DNA from 4 places in the Streptomyces sp. NPDC091287 genome. Region 3 is predicted to be linked to each of the others. Evidence: riboswitches for the same ligand, from Rfam matches in the RefSeq annotation. Region 3 holds a riboswitch; each other region holds the start of a gene.
What was found. A riboswitch is a leader RNA that binds a small molecule or an ion and turns the genes downstream of it on or off. The one in region 3 is predicted to bind cyclic di-AMP.

Region 1 (5,596 bases), on a different contig from region 3:
CGTCGCTCCGCCGCCCCCCCCCCCCCGGCCCGCCGGGCGGGGGGGGGGGGGCCCGCCCCCCCCCCCCCCGCTTCCGTCCGTCCAGCCTGGCCCGCCCCTCTACAGCTTCTCGACCGGCGCGTACCGCAGCAGCAGCTTCTTCGGGCGTTCGTCACCGAAGTCGACCGTCGCCTTGGCCTGGTCGCCGAAGCCCTCGACGGCCGTCACCGTGCCGAGCCCGAACTGGTCGTGCGTGACCCGGTCCCCGGCCACCAGGGTGACCGTCGGCTTCTCCGCGCCGCCGCGTCGGGTCGCGAAACCCGAGGGTCCTGAGCGGGAACGGGAGGAGGACAGCGAGGACGTGATGCCGGAGGTGGGCCCGGCGGGGGCGGCCATCGGGCCCTTGCGCCGCCAGTCCAGGTGCGCTTCCGGGATCTCCTCCAGGAACCGCGAGGGCGGGTTGTACGAGGGCTGGCCCCAGGCGCTGCGCATCGCGGCCCGGGTCAGATAGAGCCGTTCGCGGGCGCGGGTGATGCCGACATACGCGAGGCGGCGCTCCTCCTCCAGCTCCTTGGTCTGGCCGAGGGCCCGCATGTGCGGGAAGACGCCGTCCTCCATGCCGGTGAGGAAGACGACCGGGAACTCCAGCCCCTTCGCCGTGTGCAGGGTCATCAGCGTGATGACGCCGGAGCCGTCCTCGTCCTCGTCGGGGATCTGGTCGGAGTCGGCGACGAGCGCGACCTTCTCCAGGAACTCCGCGAGCGTGCCCGCGCCCTCCTCGTCGCCGCGCTCCTGCTCGAATTCGAGGGCGACGGCGGCGAGTTCCTGGAGGTTCTCGATGCGGGTCTCGTCCTGTGGGTCGGTGGAGGCCTGGAGCTCGGCGAGATAGCCCGTGCGCTCCAGGACCGCTTCCAGCACGACGGCGGGGCCGGCGCCGGACTCGACGATCGTGCGCAGCTCCTCCATCAGCGTGTTGAAGCGCTTGACGGCGTTGGACGAGCGGGCGGCCATGCCGTACGCCTCGTCGACGCGGCGCAGTGCCTGCGGGAAGGAGATCTTCTCGCGCATCGACAGGGCGTCGATCATCGCTTCGGCGCGGTCGCCGATACCGCGCTTGGGGACGTTGAGGATGCGGCGCAGCGGAACGGTGTCCTCGGGGTTGGCGAGGACCCGGAGGTAGGCCAGGACGTCCCGGACCTCCTTGCGCTCGTAGAAGCGCACACCGCCGACGACCTTGTAGGGCAGGCCGACGCGGATGAAGATCTCTTCGAAGACACGGGACTGGGCGTTGGTCCGGTAGAAGACGGCGACATCGCCCGCCTTGGCGTCGCCCGCGTCGGTCAGCCGGTCGATCTCGTCGGCGACGAACTGCGCCTCGTCGTGCTCGGTGTCGGCGACGTAGCCGGTGATGCGGGCGCCGCTGCCGGCGTTGGTCCAGAGGTTCTTGGGGCGGCGGCTCTCGTTGCGCTCGATGACGGCGTTGGCGGCGGAGAGGATCGTCTGCGTGGAGCGGTAGTTCTGCTCCAGCAAAATCGTCGTCGCGCTCGGGTAGTCCTCCTCGAACTGGAGGATGTTGCGGATGGTCGCGCCCCGGAAGGCGTAGATCGACTGGTCCGCGTCGCCCACCACGCACAGCTCGGCGGGTGCGTCGGCCTCCCCGGCCGGGCCGACCAGCTCCCGCACCAGCGTGTACTGGGCGTGGTTGGTGTCCTGGTACTCGTCGACGAGGACGTGGCGGAAGCGGCGGCGGTAGTGCTCGGCGACGTCCGGGAAGGCCTGGAGCAGGTGGACCGTCGTCATGATGATGTCGTCGAAGTCCAGGGCGTTGGCCTCGCGCAGGCGGGCCTGATAGAGCGCGTACGCCTGGGCGAGGGTCTTTTCGAAGCCGTCCGCGGCCTGTCCCGCGAAGGTCTCCTCGTCGATGAGCTCGTTCTTGAGGTTGGAGACCTTGGCGGTGAAGGACTTCGGCGGAAACTGCTTCGGGTCCAGGTCGAGGTCGCGGCAGACCAGGGCCATCAGTCGCTTGGAGTCGGCGGCGTCGTAGATCGAGAACGACGAGGTGAAGCCGAGCTTCTTCGACTCACGGCGCAGGATGCGGACGCACGCGCTGTGGAAGGTCATGACCCACATGGCGTTGGCGCGGGGCCCGACGAGCTGCTCGACGCGCTCCTTCATCTCGCCCGCGGCCTTGTTGGTGAAGGTGATCGCGAGGATCTGCCCGGGGTGCGTCCCGCGCTCGGCCAGCAGGTGGGCGATGCGGTGGGTGAGGACGCGGGTCTTGCCGGAGCCGGCCCCGGCGACGATGAGCAGCGGGGACCCGGCGTGCACGACGGCGGCGCGCTGCTCGGTGTTCAGCCCGTCGAGCAGGGCGGCGGAGTCGATCGCCGGGCGCGGGTGCCCGTCCCGGTAATACCCGTCCCGGGGCGGCGGGGGCGCGTCGTAGACGCCCTCGAAGAGTTCCTCCGGCACCGCTTCGGGCGCGTGGTCCTCGGGGGGCGGCGGGGGGCCGTCCTCCGCGGGCTGGAGGCCGGTCAGGAAACTGTCGTCAAAGAGGCTGCTCATCGCCTCCCGAGTCTAGGCGGCCGGACTGACAAGGTTCCGCCGAAGGCGGGAAGCGGGCTCCGCTACCCGCCGCCGACACGCCCGTACCGGGTACGCACGGAGACCGGACGCCGACGTTCCGTGAAGGAGTGCCCGGTCGGAGGGGGTGCGGACCCCCCGATCCGGAAAGGTCACGAAAATGTATCGGGCATATCGCTCATCGTCCTTCCCAGCGGCGGGGCCGGTTGGCTAGCGTGCTCGGTCAGGTGGCCCGTACCCTCCCTGAGGCGAACCACGCCTGACGGGCACCTCTGCCGAATCCGTCCTGCCGCCCTGACAGTTCGGAACCGGGGACCCACACGCAACACCGGGGTGAATCGGTCCGTGCCCTCGCATCCGGACCGTAGGACAACCTTCCGTTCCGTCCGAACCCGACAGCTAACCCGGTAGGCGGTCCACGGAAGGAGATGCCGGTCTTGGCATCGCATCGCAAGCCGCGCACGAAGGTGCGCACCACCACCCCCGCCGTCGGGCTGACGACGGCCGCGCTGGCGTCTGTGACGCTGCTCTCCACGCAGAGCGCCACGGCCGCGCCCGCGGAGCCGAAGCCCGCCATCGAGGAAGTGCAGAAGAAGGTCGACGCCCTGTACCGGCAGGCGGGCACCGCGACCCAGGAGTACAACCGGGCCAAGGCCGCCTCCGCGTCCCAGCAGACGAAGGTCGACACGCTGCTCTCCGACGTGGCGAAGCGGGCCGAGAAGATCAACGAGGCGCGCCGGGCGCTGGGCTCGTACGCGGCGGCCCAGTACCGCAACGGGGGCATCGCGCCCGCAGCGACGTTCTTCCTGGCGGACAACCCGCAGGGGTACTTCGACCAGAGCCGGCTGATGGACCGGGCGACGGAGCGGCAGCAGAAGGCCGTCGACGAGGTCCGTACGCAGCAGGCCTCGGCGGCGAAGAAGCGCGCGGAGGCGGTGAAGAGCCTGGAGACCCTCACCGAGACGCAGGCCACGCTCGCCTCCAGCAAGAAGGACGTGCAGACCAAGCTCACCGAGGCCCGGGGGCTGCTGTCGAGGCTGACCGCCGAGGAGAAGGCGCGGCTGGCGGAGCTGGAGCGCAAGAAGGAGGCCGAGGCGAAGGAGAAGGCGGCGAAGCTGGCCGCCCGGCAGGCCGCCGAGGCGAAGGAGAAGGCCGAGGCCGAGGAGAAGGCCCGCGAGGAGGCGGCGAAGGAGTCCGGCGGCGGTTCGGACACGGGCTCCGGTTCCGGTACGGGAACGGATCCGGGCTCCGGCACCGGCACCGGCACCGGTACGGACAGCGGTTACGCCGCCAAGGCGGAGAAGGTCCTGGCCTTCGCCCGCGCCCAGATCGGGAAGCCGTACGTGTGGGGCGCGTCGGGCCCCTCCAGTTACGACTGCTCGGGGCTGACGCAGGCGGCGTGGCGGGAGGCGGGCGTGACCCTGCCCCGGACGACCTGGGACCAGGTGGAGGTCGGGACGCGGGTCGCCACGTCCGATCTGCTCCCCGGGGACCTGGTCTTCTTCTACGACGACATCAGCCACGTCGGCATCTACAAGGGCGACGGGATAATGATCCACGCCCCGAAGCCGGGTGCGAACGTGCGCGAGGAGTCGATCTACTACATGCCGATCTACGGAAGCGTGCGCCCCGCGTAGGGCAGGCGCCCAGCGCGGAGCGGGCGTCCCGCCCGGAGCGGGCACCCCGCCCGGAGCGTGTGCCCAGCCCGGAGCGGGCACCCCGCCCGGCGCGGGCGCGCCGCGCGGACTCAGGTCCAGACCGTGGCGATGAAGATGTTGGCGACCGTCAGTCCGCCGACCGCGGCGAACGCGCCCTTGTCCACCATCTCGTCGTCCCGCTTGACGTAGACGAGGGCGAGGATCACGACCAGCAGCGCGAGCTTGATGCCGATCTTGACGTTGTTCACGGTCTGGTCGTCGGCCTGGTTGAGTCCGACCAAGGCGATGCCGGTGACGAGCATGGTCAGCGCGCCGTGCAGCATGGCGGGGATGAAGCGCGCGGTGCCCGCCCCCATGGCCTTCATCTGCGTCAGGAAGCCGCCCAGCAGGGAGGCGATGCCGATGATGTGCAGGGCGACGAAGACATTGATGAGTACGTCCATGGCTCCGGAGCCTAGCCAGGGCCAAGGATTTTCCTTTCAGTGAGGCAGACCTTCCTTGTGCGCTTCCTCCGGCATTGACCGCATTGCCCTGATGTGTGGGCATAACGGTGATCAACTACGACCGATGAAACGTCACATCAGGGCAATAGCGGTCATGGCGACTCTTTTCCCGGCACCGGGATTAGCGTCCTTCACGGACCCGCCGGTATCCCCCGACGGGCACCCGACAGGAAGGATGCCGCCCCCGTGGCAGCGCACCGCAGGTCAGCTCACCGAAAACCCAAGCAGCGCCCGCTCACCGGCTCTGCTGCCCGCACCGCCGCCACCCTGGCACTCGCCGGGGCCGCCACCGCGGGATCGGTCACCGGGGCGGGCGCGGCCCCCACCGAGCCGGCCCCCACCGCCGCGCAGGTCAAGGCGAAGGTCGACCGGCTGTACCACGACGCCGAGGTCGCCACCGAGAAGTACAACGGGGCGAAGGAGAAGGCGGCCAACGCCACCCGCGCCGTCGACGCCCTGGCCGACGTGGCCGCGCGTCGCACCGCCCGCCTCAACACCGCCCGGCACGCCCTCGGTTCGCTGGCCACCGCGCAGTACCGCAGCGGCACCCTGGACCCGGCCCTGCAACTGGCGCTCTCCTCCGACCCCGACGCCTATCTGCAACGCGCCTCCTACCTCGACCGGGCGGGCGACCGGCAGAGCGGCCTCCTGCGCGGCATCCGGCGCCAGGTCTCCCAGATCACCCGCGTCAAGGCACGCGCCGACCAGGAGACCGAACGCCTCGCCGCCCGCCGCGCCGAACTGCGCGAACACCGCACCGCGATCCGCACCAAGCTGGCCGACGCCCGCAGGCTGCTGGACACCCTGACCGCCGACGAGCGCGCCGCCCACGAGCGCTCCGCCGACGCCCGGGGCGCCGGCGGCCCGGCCCACGCC
Region 2 (5,596 bases), on a different contig from region 3:
TCCCCGAGGAGGACAGGGCCGACTTCCGGGACTGGGCGGGCATGATGATCCGGCACGGCGGCGGGCCGCGCGGCGGGGTCGCCCGGTCGGTGAAGAAGATGCGCGGCTACCTCGCCGAACTCATCCACCGTAAAAGGGAGAACCCGGGCGACGACCTGATCTCCGGGCTGATCCGGGCCAGCGACCACGGCGAGCACCTCACGGAGAACGAGGCGGCCGCCATGGCGTTCATCCTGTTGTTCGCCGGGTTCGAGACGACGGTCAACCTCATCGGCAACGGGACCTACGCGCTCCTGCGCCACCCCGAGCAGCGCGCCCGGCTGGAGGCCTCCCTGGCGGCGGGGGAGGACGCGCTGCTGGCCACCGGCATCGAGGAGCTGCTCCGGTTCGACGGGCCGGTCGAGATGGCGACCTGGCGGTACGCCACCGAGGCGCTGACCCTGGGCGGCGAGGAAATCGCCGCCGGGGACCCCGTACTCGTGGTGCTGGCGGCGGCCGACCGCGACCCGGACCGGTTCACTGATCCGGACACCCTGGACCTTGCACGGCGTGACAATCAGCACCTCGGATACGGGCACGGCATCCACTACTGCCTGGGGGCGCCGCTGGCCCGGCTGGAGGGACAGACCGCGCTGACCACACTGTTGAGGCGCCTTCCTGACCTGCGACTTGCGGGAGAACCTGGCGATTTGCGCTGGCGTGGCGGGCTCATCATGCGTGGACTGCGCACCCTCCCGGTCGAGTTCGAACCGGGTAGCCGATCCGAAAAAAGTGACACAGTGTCAACTCTGTGACTTTCACGTGATCTGCGCTGCATCGACTTGTGACACACGTTCGAGTCCCGCTAGGTTCACGGTTCGACGCGTCGGTCGCACCTTGCTCACGCGTCACTTGGGCGCCGAAGCGGGCACGTCAATCCGCTGCGCGGCGCTCAGGTCACTCGCTTGTCAGTCGCACGGAAGGCATACCCATGGGCTCCGCGAACGGCAGACACCGCCGCCCTCGTCAGGCACCCGCCATCATCGTCGCCGCAGGTGTGACGGGATCGGCCATCGCCATCCCGCTGCTCGGCGCCGGCGGCGCGCACGCGGCCGAGGCCACCACCTGGGACCGGGTCGCGGAGTGCGAGAGCGGCGGCATGTGGAGCGCCGATCTCGGCAACGGCTACTACGGCGGGCTCCAGTTCTCGCAGGAGACCTGGTCGGCGTACGGCGGCACGGCGTTCGCGCCCCGCGCCGACCTCGCCAGCCGCTCGCAGCAGATCTCGGTGGCCGAGAAGGTCCTGGACGACCAGGGTTCGAAGGCGTGGCCCAGCTGTGCGGTGATCTCCGGCCTCGCGGTGGACGGCAGTCTGCCGGGCGTCGACCCGGGCACCTCGCCGTCCGCGGACCCCTCCGCCGACCCGTCCGCCGATCCCTCGGCGGACCCCTCGGCCGACCCGACCTCCACCCCGACCGACGAAGCGGACGCAACCGGCGAACCGGGTGAATCCGGCAAGGGTGAGAAGGGTGATGAGGCGGACAAGGGTGGTACGGGTGACGCGGAGAAGGGGAGCGAGGCTCCCGACTCCTCGGTGACGCCCTCCGCCCCGCCCGCCTCCGACGCCCCCGACGCCTCGGACCCCTCCACCGCCCCCGACGCCTCGACGGGTGAGGGCGGCCAGGGAGGCAAGCACCGGGGCACCCCCGCGCCCGAGGAGGCCGACGCGGGCCGGCAGGACGGCCCCCGTGAGTCCGGTCGGCACGCCTCGCGCGGCGAAGGCGACGCGCGGGACGGTGGCGCGGCGACCGCCGGCGGCTACACGGTGCGGCCCGGGGACAACCTCTGGGCGATCGCCGACGCCCAGGAGATCCCCGGCGGTTGGACCGGCCTGTACGAGACGAACAAGGGCCTCCTGGGCTCCGACCCGGACCTGATCCTGCCCGGCCAGAACCTGGACCTGGGCCTGGACCGTGGCGCGGGCGAGGGCGCGGACCGGGGTGCGGGCAAGAGCGCGGACCCGGCCGCGCCGGAGGGTGCCGAGACGCCCGCCGGGGCGCCCGCCACCAACTGATCGAATTCGGGAAAACACCCCGAAAATCGAGGCAGTTAAGAGACCTATGTCCACTTTTGCGTAAGTGAGACATGGGTCTCTTTGCTTCAACTGGCGCGTCTCGTCCGGCTGGTCCGGGCGAATCGCCCCCCACCTGCGGAAACACCCCGCCGACCAAGGTGAGTTCGGGTTGATTGCCCCCTATGTCCATCTTTGAATGTCGGGGTTGCCTGTGTTTACGGTCGGAACCGCTCGCACCGCGGGCCCCGTCGACCGTCACGCCGAATCCTGCCGTCGGTCGAAGGGAACAGACGCGTAAGCGCCGTAGGCAGGAGCGGGGGACCCAGGTAAGCCGCCGGGTCCGGACGCCTCGTCGAACCGACGAGGACGTACGGGGCCGGCTAGGGGTGAAGTCGCGAGCAGCACCGCGCGACCGGGCAACTCATCAGCCCGAACCCGACAGCTCACCTCGTAGGCGTCGGTGAGGAGATTCGTTCCATGCTGCTGAACAGCAAGGGCAAGCACCGCCGCCCGTCCAAGGCCACCCGTATCGCCACCCTCGCGGGTGTCACCGGTGCCGCCATCGCCGTCCCGCTGATGGGCGCGACCAACGCTTCCGCCGCCTCCGTCGAGACCTGGGACGCCGTCGCCCAGTGCGAGTCCGGCGGCAACTGGTCCATCAACACCGGCAACGGCTACTACGGCGGACTGCAGTTCTCGCAGTCCAGCTGGGCCGCCGCCGGCGGTACGCAGTACGCCTCCCGTGCCGACCTGGCCTCCAAGGACCAGCAGATCGCCGCCGCCGAGAAGCTCCTCGACCTCCAGGGCCCGGGCGCCTGGGCCTGCGCCGGCGCCGGCGGCCTCACCAACGACGGTGTGGACCCGGGCGTGAACACCGGCTCGGGCTCCGGCGAGAGCAAGCCCGAGCAGGCGCAGCCCGAGCGTCAGGCCGAGCAGCCCACCACGCGCTCCGAGCAGCGCGAGGCCCCCAAGGCCGAGAGCAAGAAGACCGTCACCACCCCGACCGGCGAGAAGGTCCAGAAGGGCGACGGCGAGTACAAGGTCAAGGCCGGCGACACCCTGAGCACCATCGCCGAGGCGGAGGGCGTCAAGGGCGGCTGGAGCAAGCTCTTCAAGCTCAACGACGACATCGTCAAGGACGCGGACCTGATCTTCCCGGGTCAGCAGCTCCACCTGAAGTAACCGCCGTCTCTCCTCCCCGGAGGAGAAGCGTCCGGCGGCACTTCTCCTCGCACGGCTTCCCGGCCCGGCGCGCTCATCCCCCCAGCGCGCCGGGCCGGGTTCTTCGTGAGCGGCGGGCGCCGATGGCCCGCATGCGTTCACCTCTTGTTATTACCACTCAGTAGATTTCTAGAGTTTTGTCCCGTGATGCAGGTCCTTGGGTCCTTTTTCGTCCCAGGAGGCGGGCGGTCGGCCGACCGGAGCGGCCGGGCCCGATAGGCTCGTGCCGCAAGGCCACAGTGACCCTGCACAACCAATGTCAGATCCCAGAAGGAGATGCCTCGTGCCGTCCATCGACGTCGTCGTAGCCAGGGAAATCCTCGACTCCCGGGGCAACCCCACGGTCGAGGTCGAGGTTGGCCTCGACGACGGCAGCACGGGCCGTGCTGCTGTTCCGTCCGGTGCCTCCACCGGTGCGTTCGAGGCCATCGAGCTTCGCGACGGTGACCCCAACCGCTACATGGGCAAGGGCGTCGAGAAGGCCGTCCTCGCCGTCATCGAGCAGATCGGCCCGGAGCTCGTCGGGTACGACGCCACCGAGCAGCGCCTCATCGACCAGGCGATGTTCGACCTCGACGCCACCGAGAACAAGGCCTCGCTCGGCGCGAACGCCATCCTCGGCGTCTCGCTGGCCGTCGCGCACGCCGCCTCCGAGGCGTCCGACCTGCCGCTCTTCCGCTACCTCGGCGGCCCGAACGCGCACCTGCTGCCCGTTCCGATGATGAACATCCTGAACGGCGGCTCGCACGCCGACTCCAACGTGGACGTCCAGGAGTTCATGATCGCCCCGATCGGCGCGGAGTCCTTCTCCGAGGCCCTGCGCTGGGGCGCGGAGGTCTACCACACGCTGAAGAAGGTCCTCAAGACCAAGGGCCTGTCCACCGGACTCGGCGACGAGGGCGGCTTCGCCCCGAACCTGGAGTCCAACCGCGCCGCCCTGGACCTCATCGTCGAGGCCATCAAGGAGGCCGGTTACGTCCCGGGCCGCGACATCGCGCTCGCGCTCGACGTCGCCGCGTCCGAGTTCTACAAGGACGGCGTCTACGAGTTCGAGGGCAAGTCCCGCTCGGCCGCCGAGATGACCGAGTACTACGAGGAGCTCGTCTCCGCGTACCCGCTGGTCTCCATCGAGGACCCGCTGTACGAGGACGACTGGGCCGGCTGGAAGGTCATCACCGACCGCATCGGCGCCAAGGTGCAGATCGTCGGCGACGACCTCTTCGTCACCAACCCCGAGCGTCTGGCCCGCGGCATCGAGGAGGGCTCCGCCAACGCCCTGCTCGTGAAGGTCAACCAGATCGGTTCGCTGACCGAGACCCTGGACGCCGTCGAGCTGGCCCAGCGCAACGGCTTCAAGTGCATGATGTCGCACCGCTCCGGCGAGACCGAGGACGTCACCATCGCCGACCTCGCCGTCGCCGTGAACTGCGGCCAGATCAAGACCGGCGCCCCGGCCCGCTCGGACCGCGTCGCCAAGTACAACCAGCTGCTGCGCATCGAGGAGATCCTCGACGACGCCGCGGTGTACGCGGGCCGTTCCGCCTTCCCGCGCTTCAAGGGCTGACCCGTAGCGTCAAGACGGTAGCCTCCGCCCGTCCCCGCACCCGGTCCCGTACCGTGTGCGGGGACGGACGTGTGTGATGGGGAGGCGGGAGACATGGCCGGGAAGGATCGCGACCGGTTCTCCACCGCGACCAGACTGCGGCTGCTCGGCGAGCAGACCGCGGCCCGCGTGTACCGATCCCAGAACCGCCGGCAGGCCCGCCGCTCCCGGCTCACCGGCCGGGCCGCGTTCCTGGCGCTGGTGGTCTGCTCCCTGGTGGTGGCGCTCGCCTACCCGATGCGGCAGTACGTCTCCCAGCGCGACGAGATCGCCGAGCAGGAGCGGCTCTCGCAGCAGGCGGAGCGGCGCACCGAGGAGCTGCGGGACGAGAAGGCGCGGCTCCAGGACGACGCCTACATCATGCGGCTGGCCCGCCAGCACCTCCACTACGTCCTCCCCGGGGAGACCGGCTACACCGTGGCCGACCCCGACGCGGCCCGGGACCGCCGCGGCGAGTCGGGCGCGAGCGACCGGCCGTGGCACTCGAACCTCTGGGACGGCGTGGACAGCGCCGACCGTAACGACGACCGCGACTGACACCGACCCCGTACGTCCCTCCGTACGTCCACCTCTACGAGCTTCCGAGCAGAACCAAGGCAGGCATGGAAACGCCCCCTCCGCAGACCGAGTCCACCAAGCCCACCGACGCGGACATCGCCGCGTTCGAGCAGCAGCTCGGCCGCCCGCCGCGCGGTCTGCGCGCCATCGCGCACCGCTGC
Region 3 (5,596 bases):
GTGAGCGACGCCGCCGTGACTGGAGTAGCCATGGAGTACCACCCGCAGCCCACGCCCGGCACGGCCCGCCCCTGGGCCTTCCCGGCGCCCGAGCGCGGCGCCCTGCCCAACGGGCTGACCGTGCTGCGCTGCCACCGCCCCGGCCAGCAGGTCGTCGCGGTGGAGATCTTCCTGGACGCGCCGCTGGAGGCCGAGCCCGAGGGCCTGGACGGCGTGGCCACGATCATGTCGCGGGCGCTCTCGGAGGGCACCGACAAGCACAGCGCCGAGGAGTTCGCCGCCGAGCTGGAGCGCTGCGGTGCCACGCTCGACGCGCACGCCGACCACCCCGGCGTCCGGGTCTCCCTGGAGGTCCCGGTCTCCCGGCTGGCCAAGGCCCTCGGGCTGGTCGCCGAGGCGCTGCGGGCCCCGGCGTTCGACGGGAGCGAGATCGAGCGCCTCGTCGGCAACCGCCTCGACGAGATCCCGCACGAGCATGCCAACCCGTCCCGGCGCGCCGCCAAGCAGCTCTCCAAGGAGCTGTTCCCGGCCACCGCCCGGATGTCCCGCCCGCGCCTGGGCACCGAGGAGACGGTCCGGCGGATCGACGAGACCGCCGTGCGCGCCTTCTTCGACGCCCACGTCCGGCCGTCCACCGCGACGGCCGTGATCGTCGGAGACCTGACCGGTATCGACCTGGACGCGCTGCTGGCGGAGACCCTCGGCGACTGGTCGGGCAACGCCGGTCAGGCCCGCCCGGTGCCGCCCATCACCGCGAACGACACCGGCCGCGTCGTGATCGTGGACCGGCCCGGCGCGGTCCAGACCCAGCTGCTGATCGGCCGCATCGGCGCCGACCGGCACGAGCGCGTGTGGCCCGCCCAGGTGCTCGGCACGTACTGCCTGGGCGGCACCCTCACCTCCCGGCTGGACCGGGTGCTGCGTGAGGAGAAGGGCTACACCTACGGGGTGCGGGCCTTCGCCCAGGTGCTGCGCTCCAGCGGCCCCGATTCGGGCGGCGCGGCCATGCTCGCGATCAGCGGCTCGGTGGACACGGAGTCCACGGGACCGGCGCTGGACGACCTCTGGAAGGTCCTGCGGACGCTGGCCGCCGAGGGGCTGACCGACGCCGAGCGCGAGACGGCCGTACAGAACCTGGTGGGCGTCGCCCCGCTGAAGTTCGAGACCGCCGCCTCCGTCGCGAGCACGCTGGCCGACCAGGTCGAGCAGCACCTCCCCGACGACTACCAGGCCCACCTCTACGCCCGGCTCGCCGAGACGGGCACCGTGGAGGCGACCGCCGCCGTGGTCAGCGCCTTCCCGGTCGACCGGCTGGTCACGGTCCTCGTGGGGGACGCCGCGCGGATCGAGGAGCCCGTGAAGGCCCTCGGCATCGGAGAGGTGTCGGTCGTCACCGGCTGACGCACGTGTGGCACACCGCCGCGAACAGGACCCCGACGAACGCATATTCGTCGGGGTCCTCCCTTTTGGGTCGATTAATCCATTCCATCCCCTTTTGGGGGAGAGGTTGCCTGTCTGCCCTGTGGGATGTGCGACAAATCCCCTTGTCCGTTTGGCGATGGGAAGTCGCCCCGCCTAGCGTCGGCTCGGCTGTCCGCCACCCGTATGCCGCAGCCGCGGCGCCGGGCAGTCATCGCCGAGTCCCCGTCAGGCGCGAGCCTGGGGAGCCGGGGACCCACGCAGTCCCTGGGGTGAATCGGAGGTCCGTGCCGCGAAACCGGTGCGGGGATCCGTAGGAGACCTTCCTGCTCCGAACCCGTCAGCTAACCCGGTAGGCGAGAAGGAAGGAAAGGATCAGCCCCTCCATGGCGTTCACCCGTGCCACCGGGAAGCACCGTGCCCCGAGCCGCCTCACGCGCCGGAGCGCCCAGGCCGCCGGCATCGCGGCTCTGGCCACCACCGGAGTCCTCGGCTCGCTGGCCTCCCCGGCCCTGGCCGCGGACACCGAGGCCGCCCAGGTCGCCGACACCGGCCTCACCCAGGCCGTCGCCCTCGACGCCACTCTCGCCGAGCAGATAGACGCGCAGGCCCACGCCCAGAAGCAGCAGGCCGACGCGATCGCGAAGGCGAAGGCCAAGGCCGCCGCGGAGGCCCGCGAGAAGGCAGCCAAGGCCAAGGCGAAGGCGGAGGCCGAGCGCAAGGCCGAGGCCCGTGCCAAGGAGGTCCGTGAGGAGAAGGCCCGCGCCGCACGCGCCGCCGAGCGCGCCCGCCTGAACGCCTTCCACCTCCCGGTCGCCGGCTCCCACGTCACCACCGGCTACAACACCGGTGGTTCGCTCTGGTCCTCCGGCAGCCACTCCGGCGTGGACTTCCAGGCCGCCTCCGGCAGCTCCGTCGTCGCCGTCGGCGCCGGCACGGTCGTCGAGGCCGGCTGGGGCGGCGCCTACGGCAACAACATCGTGCTCCGGATGACGGACGGCACGTACACCCAGTACGGACACCTCTCCTCGATCGGCGTCTCCGTCGGCCAGAGCGTCTCCTCCGGCCAGCAGATCGGCCTCTCCGGCTCCACCGGCAACTCCACCGGCCCGCACCTGCACTTCGAGGCCCGGACCAGCCCCGACTACGGCAGCGACATGGACCCCGTCGGCTACCTGCGCTCCCACGGACTGAACGTCTGATTCGTCCCGCGCGACCCCGTCCGAAGGCCCCGGCACCCGCCGGGGCCTTCGGCAATTCCGGCCCGAAGATATCCATGGATTGTGGCCTGCCATCGGAAATTCCGGCAGATTGCAATAGAGTCACGGAACAGACGTCGGGCGGCCGCGTTTCGCGGGGATCAAGGCGGAGGTTCGGACATGCGCATTCCCGCGCATTCGGTATGCACGGCAATCCGTGACGACATCGTCTCCGGTGTCTACGAGCGGGGCAGCCGCCTCACCGAGGAGTTGCTGGCCCGCCGCTACGGGGTCTCCCGCGTCCCGGTCCGCGAGGCCCTGCGCACGCTGGAGTCCGAGGGCTTCGTGGTCACCCGCAGACATGCGGGCGCCTGTGTCGCCGAGCCCACCGCGCAGGAGGCGGCCGATCTCCTGGAGGTGCGGATGCTTCTGGAGCCACTGGGCGCGGCCCGCGCGGCCCAGCGCCGCACGGAAGCCCACCTGAAGGTGCTCCGGGGCCTGGTCAGACTGGGCCAGGAGCGGGCCCGCCGGGGCGAGGGCGAGGATCTGCGCTCGCTGGCCGGCTGGTTTCACGAGACCCTCGCCCAGGCCTCCGGCAGCCCCGGCCTCATCGCCCTGCTCACCCAGCTCCGCCACAAGATCGCCTGGATGTACGCGGTCGAGCAGCCGGCCCGCCCGGTCGACTCCTGGGCCGAGCGCGGCGCGATCGTGGACGCCGTGGCGCGCGGCGACGCGGAGCGGGCGAGGGCGCTGACCGCCCAGTACGCGGAACGCGCCACCGGGGCCCACCGGCTGCGCCGCCCGCAACCGCCGGGGCGGCGCACCGCGCCCGTTCCCCGTGTGAGCACTTCGCAACACGACGTAAACATCGCGGGCGTCCGCAATTAACGGAAGAGCCGTATACAAAGAGAAGTAATTGCGGGGCATTGTTTGTGCTGCCCGAATTGTCGATGCACGGCTCTTTCCCGAAAGCGAAAGAGCCGTGATCCCTCGAAGGGGTCACGGCTCTCGCACCTGTCGAATCCGGCCGGGCCGGTTCGCGTCGGGTCAGACGGTCTCGGGGAGTTCTTCCAGGCCCTCGGCGACCAGCTTCGCGAGCCGGTCCAGAGCGGCCTCGGCGTCGTCCGCGTCGGACGCGAGCACGATCTCCTCGCCACCCTGCGCGCCCAGACCGAGCACGGCGAGCATGGAGGCGGCGTTCACCGGGTTGCCGTCGGACTTGGCGATCGTCACGGGGACGCCGGAAGCCGTGGCGGCACGGACGAAGATGGAAGCGGGGCGGGCGTGCAGGCCCTCGGCCCAACCGACGTTTACGCGGCGCTCAGCCATGGTTCTGCCCTTCACATATCAACGGTTGTCTAGACCAGTCTCTCATGCAGTGCGTGGTGCTGTGCCCGGCCTCCTGTCCGGTGCTGTGCTCCGGCTGCCCCGGTCCGGGCCTCCTCAGACTGCCCGGACACCGATCTCTCCGCGACCGGGGTCCCCGCCGTAGGCTTTGCCCATGGAGCCCACGCCGGAGCAGAGTCCGCATCACGCGTACCCCGACCACTGGGAAGCGGACGTGGTGCTCCGCGACGGTGGCACCGCGCGCATCAGGCCGATCACCACGGACGACGCCGAGCGACTGGTCAGCTTCTACGAGCAGGTGTCCGACGAGTCGAAGTACTACCGGTTCTTCGCCCCGTATCCGCGCCTATCCGACCGGGACGTGCACCGCTTCACCCATCACGACTACGTCGACCGGGTGGGACTGGCCGTCACGATCGGCGGCGAGTTCATCGGAACGGTCCGCTACGACCGCATCAACGACCAGGGCCGCCCCGCCTCCGCCCCCGCCGACGAGGCCGAGGTCGCCTTCCTCGTCCAGGACGCCCACCAGGGCCGCGGCGTCGCCTCGGCGCTGCTCGAACACATCGCCGCCGTCGCCCGGGAGCGCGGTATCCGCCGCTTCGCCGCCGAGGTGCTCCCCGCCAACAACAAGATGATCAAGGTGTTCCGGGACGGCGGCTACACCCAGCGCCGCAGCTTCGAGGACGGCTCCGTCCACCTCACCCTCGACCTCGAACCCACCGAGAAGTCCCTCGCCGTCCAGCGCGGCCGCGAACAGCGCGCCGAGGCCCGCTCGGTGCAGCGTCTGCTCGCCCCCGGCTCCGTCGCGGTCATCGGCACCGGCCGCACCCCCGGCGGCGTGGGCCGCACCGTCCTGCGCAACCTCCTCGCCTCCGGCTACACCGGTCGCACGTACGCGGTGAACCGCGCCTTCGACGAGGGCATGACCACCCTCGACGACGTCCCCGCCCACCGCTCGGTCGGCGAGATCGACGAGCAGGTCGACCTCGCGGTCATCGCCGTCCCCGCCCACCGGGTCCCCGAAGCCGTCGCCGACTGCGGGGAGCAGGGAGTCCAGGGACTGGTCGTCCTCTCCGCCGGATACGCCGAGCGGGGCGCCGAGGGCCGCGAACTCCAGCGCGAGCTGGTCCGCCAGGCCCGCTCGTACGGCATGCGGATCATCGGCCCGAACGCCTTCGGCATCATCAACACCGCCGAGTCCGTCCGGCTGAACGCCTCGCTCGCCCCCGAGTCGCCCGCCCGGGGCCGGATCGGCCTGTTCACCCAGTCCGGCGCGATCGGCATCGCCCTGCTGTCCGGCCTCCACCGGCGCGGCGCGGGCCTGTCCTCCTTCATCTCGGCCGGCAACCGGGCCGACGTCTCCGGCAACGACTTCCTCCAGTACTCCTTCGAGGACCAGGACACCGACGTCGCCCTGCTCTACCTGGAATCGCTCGGCAACCCCCGCAAGTTCACCCGCCTCGCCCGCCGCACCGCCGCCGTGAAGCCCGTCGTCGTGGTAAAGGGGGCCCGGCACAGCGGCTCCACCCCGCCCGGCCACGCCGTCCCGGTCAGCCGCATCCCCGACGCCACGGTCTCCGCGCTGATGCGCCAGGCCGGCGTCATCCGGGTCGACACGGTGACCGAGA
Region 4 (5,596 bases), on a different contig from region 3:
CCACGGTCCTCGCCACCGCTCCCCGGCAGGTGGACGCTCCGGTCAGTTGAAGCGCCGTGGACGGGCCCCGTGCGGGCCGAGCCCGTCCACGAAGGTGGTCCAGGCCGCCGCGGAGAAGCGCAGCGGCGGCCGGCGCACGTCCTTGGAGTCGCGTACGGCGAGGAGTGCGCCGCCCAACAGGGCGGTCTCCACGCAGTTGTTCATCCCGGTCGAGCGGCTGCTGCGCCGCCACCGCGGGGTGGGCGGCGCGGTGGACGACGGTGTTGCGGCGGACAGTGCGAGACGGTCTGACATGGCGGCCCCTCAGCTGCGTCTGATCTCGGTGATGAGGTCCAGCGAGCGTTCTGGTGAGAGCGCGTGTGCCTGCAAGGAACGGAAGGCCGAGCTGTACGCGTCGAGGTCTTCTTTCCGCTCCAGGTAGAGGCTACTCGTCAAGTGGTCAAGAACGACCACATCCAGATCAGAAATGTTCGGAAAAGAGAAAATAACGAAAGGTCCGGTGAGGCCGACGTATCCGCCGACCGAGAACGGCAGCAACTGCAGTTGCACATGCGGAAGTTGGGCAACCTGGATCAGATGTTGCAGCTGGTCCCTCATCACCTGCGGCCCACCCACCTCGCGGCGGAGCACCGCCTCGTCCAGCACGGCGGTGAAGCGCAGCGGCGGACTCGCGCGCAGCACCCGCTGGCGGGTCAGCCGGACCTCGACCAGCGAGTCGAGCCGGCCGTCCGGTAAGCCGTCCAGCGAGGCGCGGGTCACGGCACGTGCGTATCCGGCGGTCTGGAGCAGCCCCGGCACCACCGAGGTCTCCAGCGTCCGGACCGTGCTGGCCTGCGACTCCAGGCTGATGAAGTCCCGGTACTGCGGCGGGATCAGCCCGCGGTAGGCATGCCACCAGCCCGAACCGCCGCCGCCCGCCGACCCCGCGAGGACTTCGAGCAGGCAACGCAACTGGGTGTCGCGCACCGCGTAGACGTCCAGCAGCCGTGACACGTCGGCGGGCGTCACCCCGCTCGCGCCCGTCTCGATGCGGCTCACCTTCGACTGGTGCCAGCCGAGCAGCCGCGCCGCGTCCCGGCTGGTCAGCCCGGAGGCGTGGCGCAGACTCCGCAGCTCCTCACCGAGCTTGCGGCGTCGGACGACGGGGCCGTGCAGCATGCCGGTCTCCTTCTGCTGTCGGGAAGGGCCGGTCCGTCACCGGGGCCGGCCCGCAGAGGGGTCAGTGTGCCGCCCGTCCACGCCGTACGGGTCCCGAATTCACCGCTTCGAGCGACAGATATATGCATATCTTGGCCGAACGTCGTTACAGGGAGCTGCATCAATGGCAATCTGGCGCGAAGCACAATCCTGGCCGGCCGCCGGTCGGCCAGGGCGGGAAAGGGACGGCGTCGCCATGGCAGACCATCAGGAAGCAACCGTCACGCTGCCGACCGATCCGGTCTCGGTCTCGTCGGCCCGCAGACATGTGGCCAGGACCCTGGCCCAATGGGGGCTGCCCGACGACACCGAGTTCGCCGACACCATCCGGCTGATCATCTCGGAGCTGGCCACCAACGCCGTCCAGCACACGTTCGGCCAGTCGCCCACCTTCACCGTGGATCTGCGCCTCGAACGCGACGAGGAGCTGTATCTCGGCGTCACGGACAGTCACCCCCGCTGGCCCCAGCGGCTGCCCGCCGCCGTCCGGCAGGACAACGGCCGGGGCATGGTCATCATTCGGGCCCTGGCCAAGGAGCGTGGCGGGCGGCTCCAGGTGACCCCGACCGCCGAGGGCGGCAAGACGGTCTGGATCGCCCTCCCCTGGGTCGTCCCGATCCAGGGCTGACCCCGGTGAGGCTCATCGCGCGGGGGCCGTGCTCCCACGGCCGAAGCCGCTGCGCAGCAGCGCGAGCAGCGTCGCCGCCGCCGCGGTCGACCGGTCGCCCCGGTGCACGACCGAGATGGTCCGGCGGAACGAGGCGGGCTCCAGCCGCCGGACCGACAGCGGGGCCGAGGACATTGAGGCGACCATCTCCGGCACCACCGCCACCCCGAGCCCCGCGCTGACCAGCGCGCACACCAGCGCGTACCCGGGCGACTCGCAGACCACCGCCGGTGTCGCCCCGGCCTCGGCGAGCGCGTTCTCGACCCCGCGCCGGGGCGGATGGGTGGGCGCGCTGCTGATCAGCGGCCGCCCCGCCAGCTCGCCGACCGGCAGCCGCCCGGTGCCCTCGGAGAGCCGGTGGCCCACCGAGGCGACCAGCACCAGCTCCTCGACCAGCAGGGGTTCGACGAGAACGCCCGCCGACGGGGGCTCGGCCGCCGCCGGTTCGTAGGCGTGGGTCAGGGCGAGATCCACCTCGCCCGCGACCACTGCGGCGATGCCGCCCGGCGGTTCGTATTCGGCGACGGCCAGCTCGACCTCCGGATGGGCCCGCCGGAACGCGCTCAGGACCGGCGGCAGCAGATGGATCCCGGCCGTCGTGAACGTCCCCACCCGCAGCCTGCCGCCCGAGAGCCCGGCCAGCTGAGCCAGCTCGTGCCGCGCCTGGTCCAGCTCGTCCAGGACTCGCCGGGCCCGGCCCGCCAGCAGCTCGCCCGCCGCCGTCAGCCGCGCCCCGCGGTGGTGGCGCACGAGCAGTGCCGCCCCGGCCTCCCGCTCCAGTTTGGCCAGCTGCTGGGAGAGCGCGGGTGCGGTGTAGCCGAGGCGGGCGGCGGCCCGGGTGATCGATCCGGCCTCCGCGACCGCCACGAGTGCCGCGAGCCGTGTCGGGTCGTACATGAAAGCGTTCCTTTAGGCAGACCCAGAAGATTGCAAATACATGCTAAAGGCTCCGCCGGTCCAAGGTGGACCCATGGACGCACAACTGATCGCCTTCACCGGGGTCGCCGCCGGAATGGTCGCACTGCCCGGCGCCGACTTCACCGTCGTCGTACGCAACGCCCTGGCCTCGCGCATCGCGGGCCTGGCCACCGCGTTCGGCGTCGCCGGAGGGCTGCTGGTGCACACCGCGCTCGCGGTCGCCGGACTCGCCGCGGTGCTGGTGACCATGCCGGTGCTCTTCCGTACCGTCCAGCTGCTCGGCGGCGCGTACGTGCTCTACCTCGGGATCAGCGCGCTGTACGCGATCCGCCGCCGGCCCTCGCAGGACAGCTCCGGCTCACCCTCCGGTACGCGGGAGGACGAGCCGGGGCGGCCCGTGACCGGGGAGTTCGGACGCGCGCTGCGTCAGGGGTTCCTGACCAACGCGCTCAACCCGAAGGCCCCGGTCCTCTTCCTCAGCCTGCTCCCGCAGTTCGTGCCCCACGGTCAGCCGCCGCTGCCCAGGACCCTGCTGCTCGCGGCCCTGGTGGTGGCGCTGGCGCTGATCTGGTTCCCGGCCGTCGCCCTGCTCGTGGACCGGCTGGGCCGGTGGCTGCGCCGCCCGCGTACCGCCCGCGCCATCGAGGGCGGCAGCGGTGTGGCGCTCACCGGTCTGGGACTGGCGCTGGTCACCGGCCCCCTGCTGCGCTGAGGGCGCGGGCGGTATGCGGGCGGCCCCGAGGAGGGGCCGGGCCGGGCCGCCCGCACGGAAAGAGCGTCCGGTCGGTGGGTCAGCGGACCCGTCCGTACCAGACGCTCTTGGACCAGATTTTGGCCAGTCTCACCACGTCCCCCGATTTGGGGGAGTGCCAGATCTTCCCGGCCCCGGCGTAGATGCCCACGTGGTAGACGCTGCGACCCGAATGGAAGAAGACGAGGTCGCCGCGTTTGCGCTGCGACTTCCCGATGTGGCGGGTCTTGTTGTACTGCTGCTGTGCCGTGCGGGGAAGCTTCTTGCCGGCCTTCTTGAACGAATAGACCGTCAGCCCCGAACAGTCGAAGCGGCTGGGACCGGCCGCTCCGTACTTGTAGGGAGCCCCCTTCTTCGACGCGGCGACCTTCAGGGCCTTCGTCGAGTGGGTGGCGGCCTCGGCATCGTTCACCAGACCGGGCGCCAGCATCGTGGACGTCACAGCCAGGGTGAGTACCGAGGCCGTACCGACCCGGGCGAACAGAGACGGGACATGAACCTGCGCAGACATGCGCAACCCTTCGTCAGCCGCCTGTGAAGGATGACCTGTCGGGTTCGGGCTGGCGAAGTTGCCCGGCCGCTGTCGCGGCTTCACCCCGAGGGCTTCCCGGTCTCCCGGGCGGCCCGTTGTGCTCGGGTCCTCCACTCCTGCCGATCCACTCCTGTCGACCAGTCATCCGGGCGGCGGCAGGACTCGGCGTCCGCCCGGACCGCCCCGCCGCGGTGGCGGGGGCTTGTCGTCCCAGGGATCTTGACTCACTCGATGCCGGAATTCCGAGCTGAAACAGCGGTTTGTGAGTCTCCTCACCACTGATCCATTCGGGTGGACAGGTCGGATTCGCGCTCGCCCGCGAGCCGGGCGCACACCCTCGTACCAGCGACGAAAGGGGGCATTTCGAGTACGGACCGCGCATCGAACGCAAGTTGAGCCGTCGCTCGGGCGGGTGATCGCCTACGCCGAACGAGCGAGACGAATCGGTCCCCCGACCGGGCGTGTCGTGCGCGGGACCGACCGGCCCGCTCCCGTAGCGCGCTTCCCGTGCGCGGGGCCGGTCAGTTCACGGGCGGCGGCACCGCGACCCGGCCCGCCCGGCGCTCCCCGTCCAGGACGCGCAGGGCCCGCGCCAGGGTGGCGGCGTGGATCCGCGACTCGCCGCGCTCGTGCATCAGGGCCAGGGCGTCGCGCAGCGCGGCCGCCCGGGAGGCCAGGGCCTGGGCGGCCCGCAGCGCGCTGTAGGTGTCGCTGCCACGGGCCGGGTTGATCCGGCCCACCTGGTCGAGCACGGCCAGATAGCAGTCGACGAACTCGCCCTCGGCCCGGGTCAGCGCGGGCAGGGGCGGGAACTGGGGTGGCTCCATCGGCGTTTCACCTCGCGTCGTACGGCGGCCGGGAGAGTCAGCGGTTCTCCATGACGTGGTCGACCAGCCCGTAGGCGAGGGCGGCCTTGGCGTCGAGGATGGTGTCGCGCTCGATGTCGGCGGTGATCTGCTCCGCGGTCCGGCCCGTGTCCCGGACCAGCATGGCCGCGAACATCTCGCGGGTGCGCACCAGTTCGCGCGCGTGGATCTCCAGGTCGGACGGCTGGCCCCGCATCGGTTCCTCCATGGCGGGCTGCTGAATGACTACCCGCGCGCCGGGCAGCGCATGTCGGCGCCCCTTCGCCCCGGCCGCCAGCAGGGCCGCCGCGTAGGAGCCCGCCTGCCCCAGACAGAAGGTCTCCACCTCGCAGGTCAGGAACCGCATCGTGTCGTAGACCGCCGCCATCGCCTGGAACGTGCCGCCGGGGGAGTTGATGTAGAGCGACAGGGGCCGGTCCGGATCGGCGTGCTCCAGATACATGAACTGGGCGATGAGGTCGCTCGCGGCGATGTCGTCGACCGGGCTCCCGAGGAAGACGATCCGCTCGGACAGCAGCTTGGAGTACGGGTCCAGCGTCCGGGTTCCGGTCGCGGTGCGCTCGGTGAACTCCGGCAGTACGTAGCGGGCGGCGGGGCGGATCATGGCGGTGCCTCTCTCCTGGAGCTGACCATCCGTCTGTCCGTCCGTAAGAAATGTACAGGAC

Region 1: linked by a shared signal. The riboswitch ahead of ACIQRW_RS34975 (NlpC/P60 family protein) and the one ahead of ACIQRW_RS06375 (M23 family metallopeptidase) in region 3 are both predicted to bind cyclic di-AMP.
Region 2: linked by a shared signal. The riboswitch ahead of ACIQRW_RS16255 (transglycosylase family protein) and the one ahead of ACIQRW_RS06375 (M23 family metallopeptidase) in region 3 are both predicted to bind cyclic di-AMP.
Region 4: linked by a shared signal. The riboswitch ahead of ACIQRW_RS30215 (C40 family peptidase) and the one ahead of ACIQRW_RS06375 (M23 family metallopeptidase) in region 3 are both predicted to bind cyclic di-AMP.

Annotation. Positions count from the first base shown of each region.
Region 1 is NZ_JBIVUV010000027.1:56,857-62,452, forward strand. Features, by position in the region: gene pcrA (DNA helicase PcrA) at 100-2,541, opposite strand; cyclic di-AMP (ydaO/yuaA leader) riboswitch at 2,823-2,989, shown strand; gene ACIQRW_RS34975 (NlpC/P60 family protein) at 2,988-4,196, shown strand; gene ACIQRW_RS34980 (hypothetical protein) at 4,307-4,660, opposite strand; gene ACIQRW_RS34985 (NlpC/P60 family protein) at 4,907-5,596, shown strand, end outside.
Region 2 is NZ_JBIVUV010000008.1:283,285-288,880, forward strand. Features, by position in the region: gene ACIQRW_RS16245 (cytochrome P450) at 1-794, shown strand, start outside; gene ACIQRW_RS16250 (transglycosylase family protein) at 971-2,053, shown strand; cyclic di-AMP (ydaO/yuaA leader) riboswitch at 2,394-2,525, shown strand; gene ACIQRW_RS16255 (transglycosylase family protein) at 2,531-3,235, shown strand; gene eno (phosphopyruvate hydratase) at 3,531-4,838, shown strand; gene ACIQRW_RS16265 (septum formation initiator family protein) at 4,932-5,414, shown strand; gene ACIQRW_RS16270 (DUF501 domain-containing protein) at 5,480-5,596, shown strand, end outside.
Region 3 is NZ_JBIVUV010000003.1:382,438-388,033, reverse strand. Features, by position in the region: gene ACIQRW_RS06385 (M16 family metallopeptidase) at 1-4, shown strand, start outside; gene ACIQRW_RS06380 (M16 family metallopeptidase) at 31-1,401, shown strand; cyclic di-AMP (ydaO/yuaA leader) riboswitch at 1,625-1,792, shown strand; gene ACIQRW_RS06375 (M23 family metallopeptidase) at 1,806-2,621, shown strand; gene ACIQRW_RS06370 (GntR family transcriptional regulator) at 2,799-3,506, shown strand; gene ACIQRW_RS06365 (HPr family phosphocarrier protein) at 3,666-3,947, opposite strand; gene ACIQRW_RS06360 (GNAT family N-acetyltransferase) at 4,120-5,596, shown strand, end outside.
Region 4 is NZ_JBIVUV010000020.1:90,699-96,294, forward strand. Features, by position in the region: gene ACIQRW_RS30185 (8-amino-7-oxononanoate synthase) at 1-50, shown strand, start outside; gene ACIQRW_RS30190 (DUF397 domain-containing protein) at 43-294, opposite strand; gene ACIQRW_RS30195 (helix-turn-helix domain-containing protein) at 304-1,158, opposite strand; gene ACIQRW_RS30200 (ATP-binding protein) at 1,394-1,825, shown strand; gene ACIQRW_RS30205 (LysR family transcriptional regulator) at 1,838-2,761, opposite strand; gene ACIQRW_RS30210 (LysE family translocator) at 2,835-3,494, shown strand; gene ACIQRW_RS30215 (C40 family peptidase) at 3,574-4,044, opposite strand; cyclic di-AMP (ydaO/yuaA leader) riboswitch at 4,048-4,233, opposite strand; gene ACIQRW_RS30220 (hypothetical protein) at 4,587-4,892, opposite strand; gene ACIQRW_RS30225 (ATP-dependent Clp protease proteolytic subunit) at 4,930-5,535, opposite strand.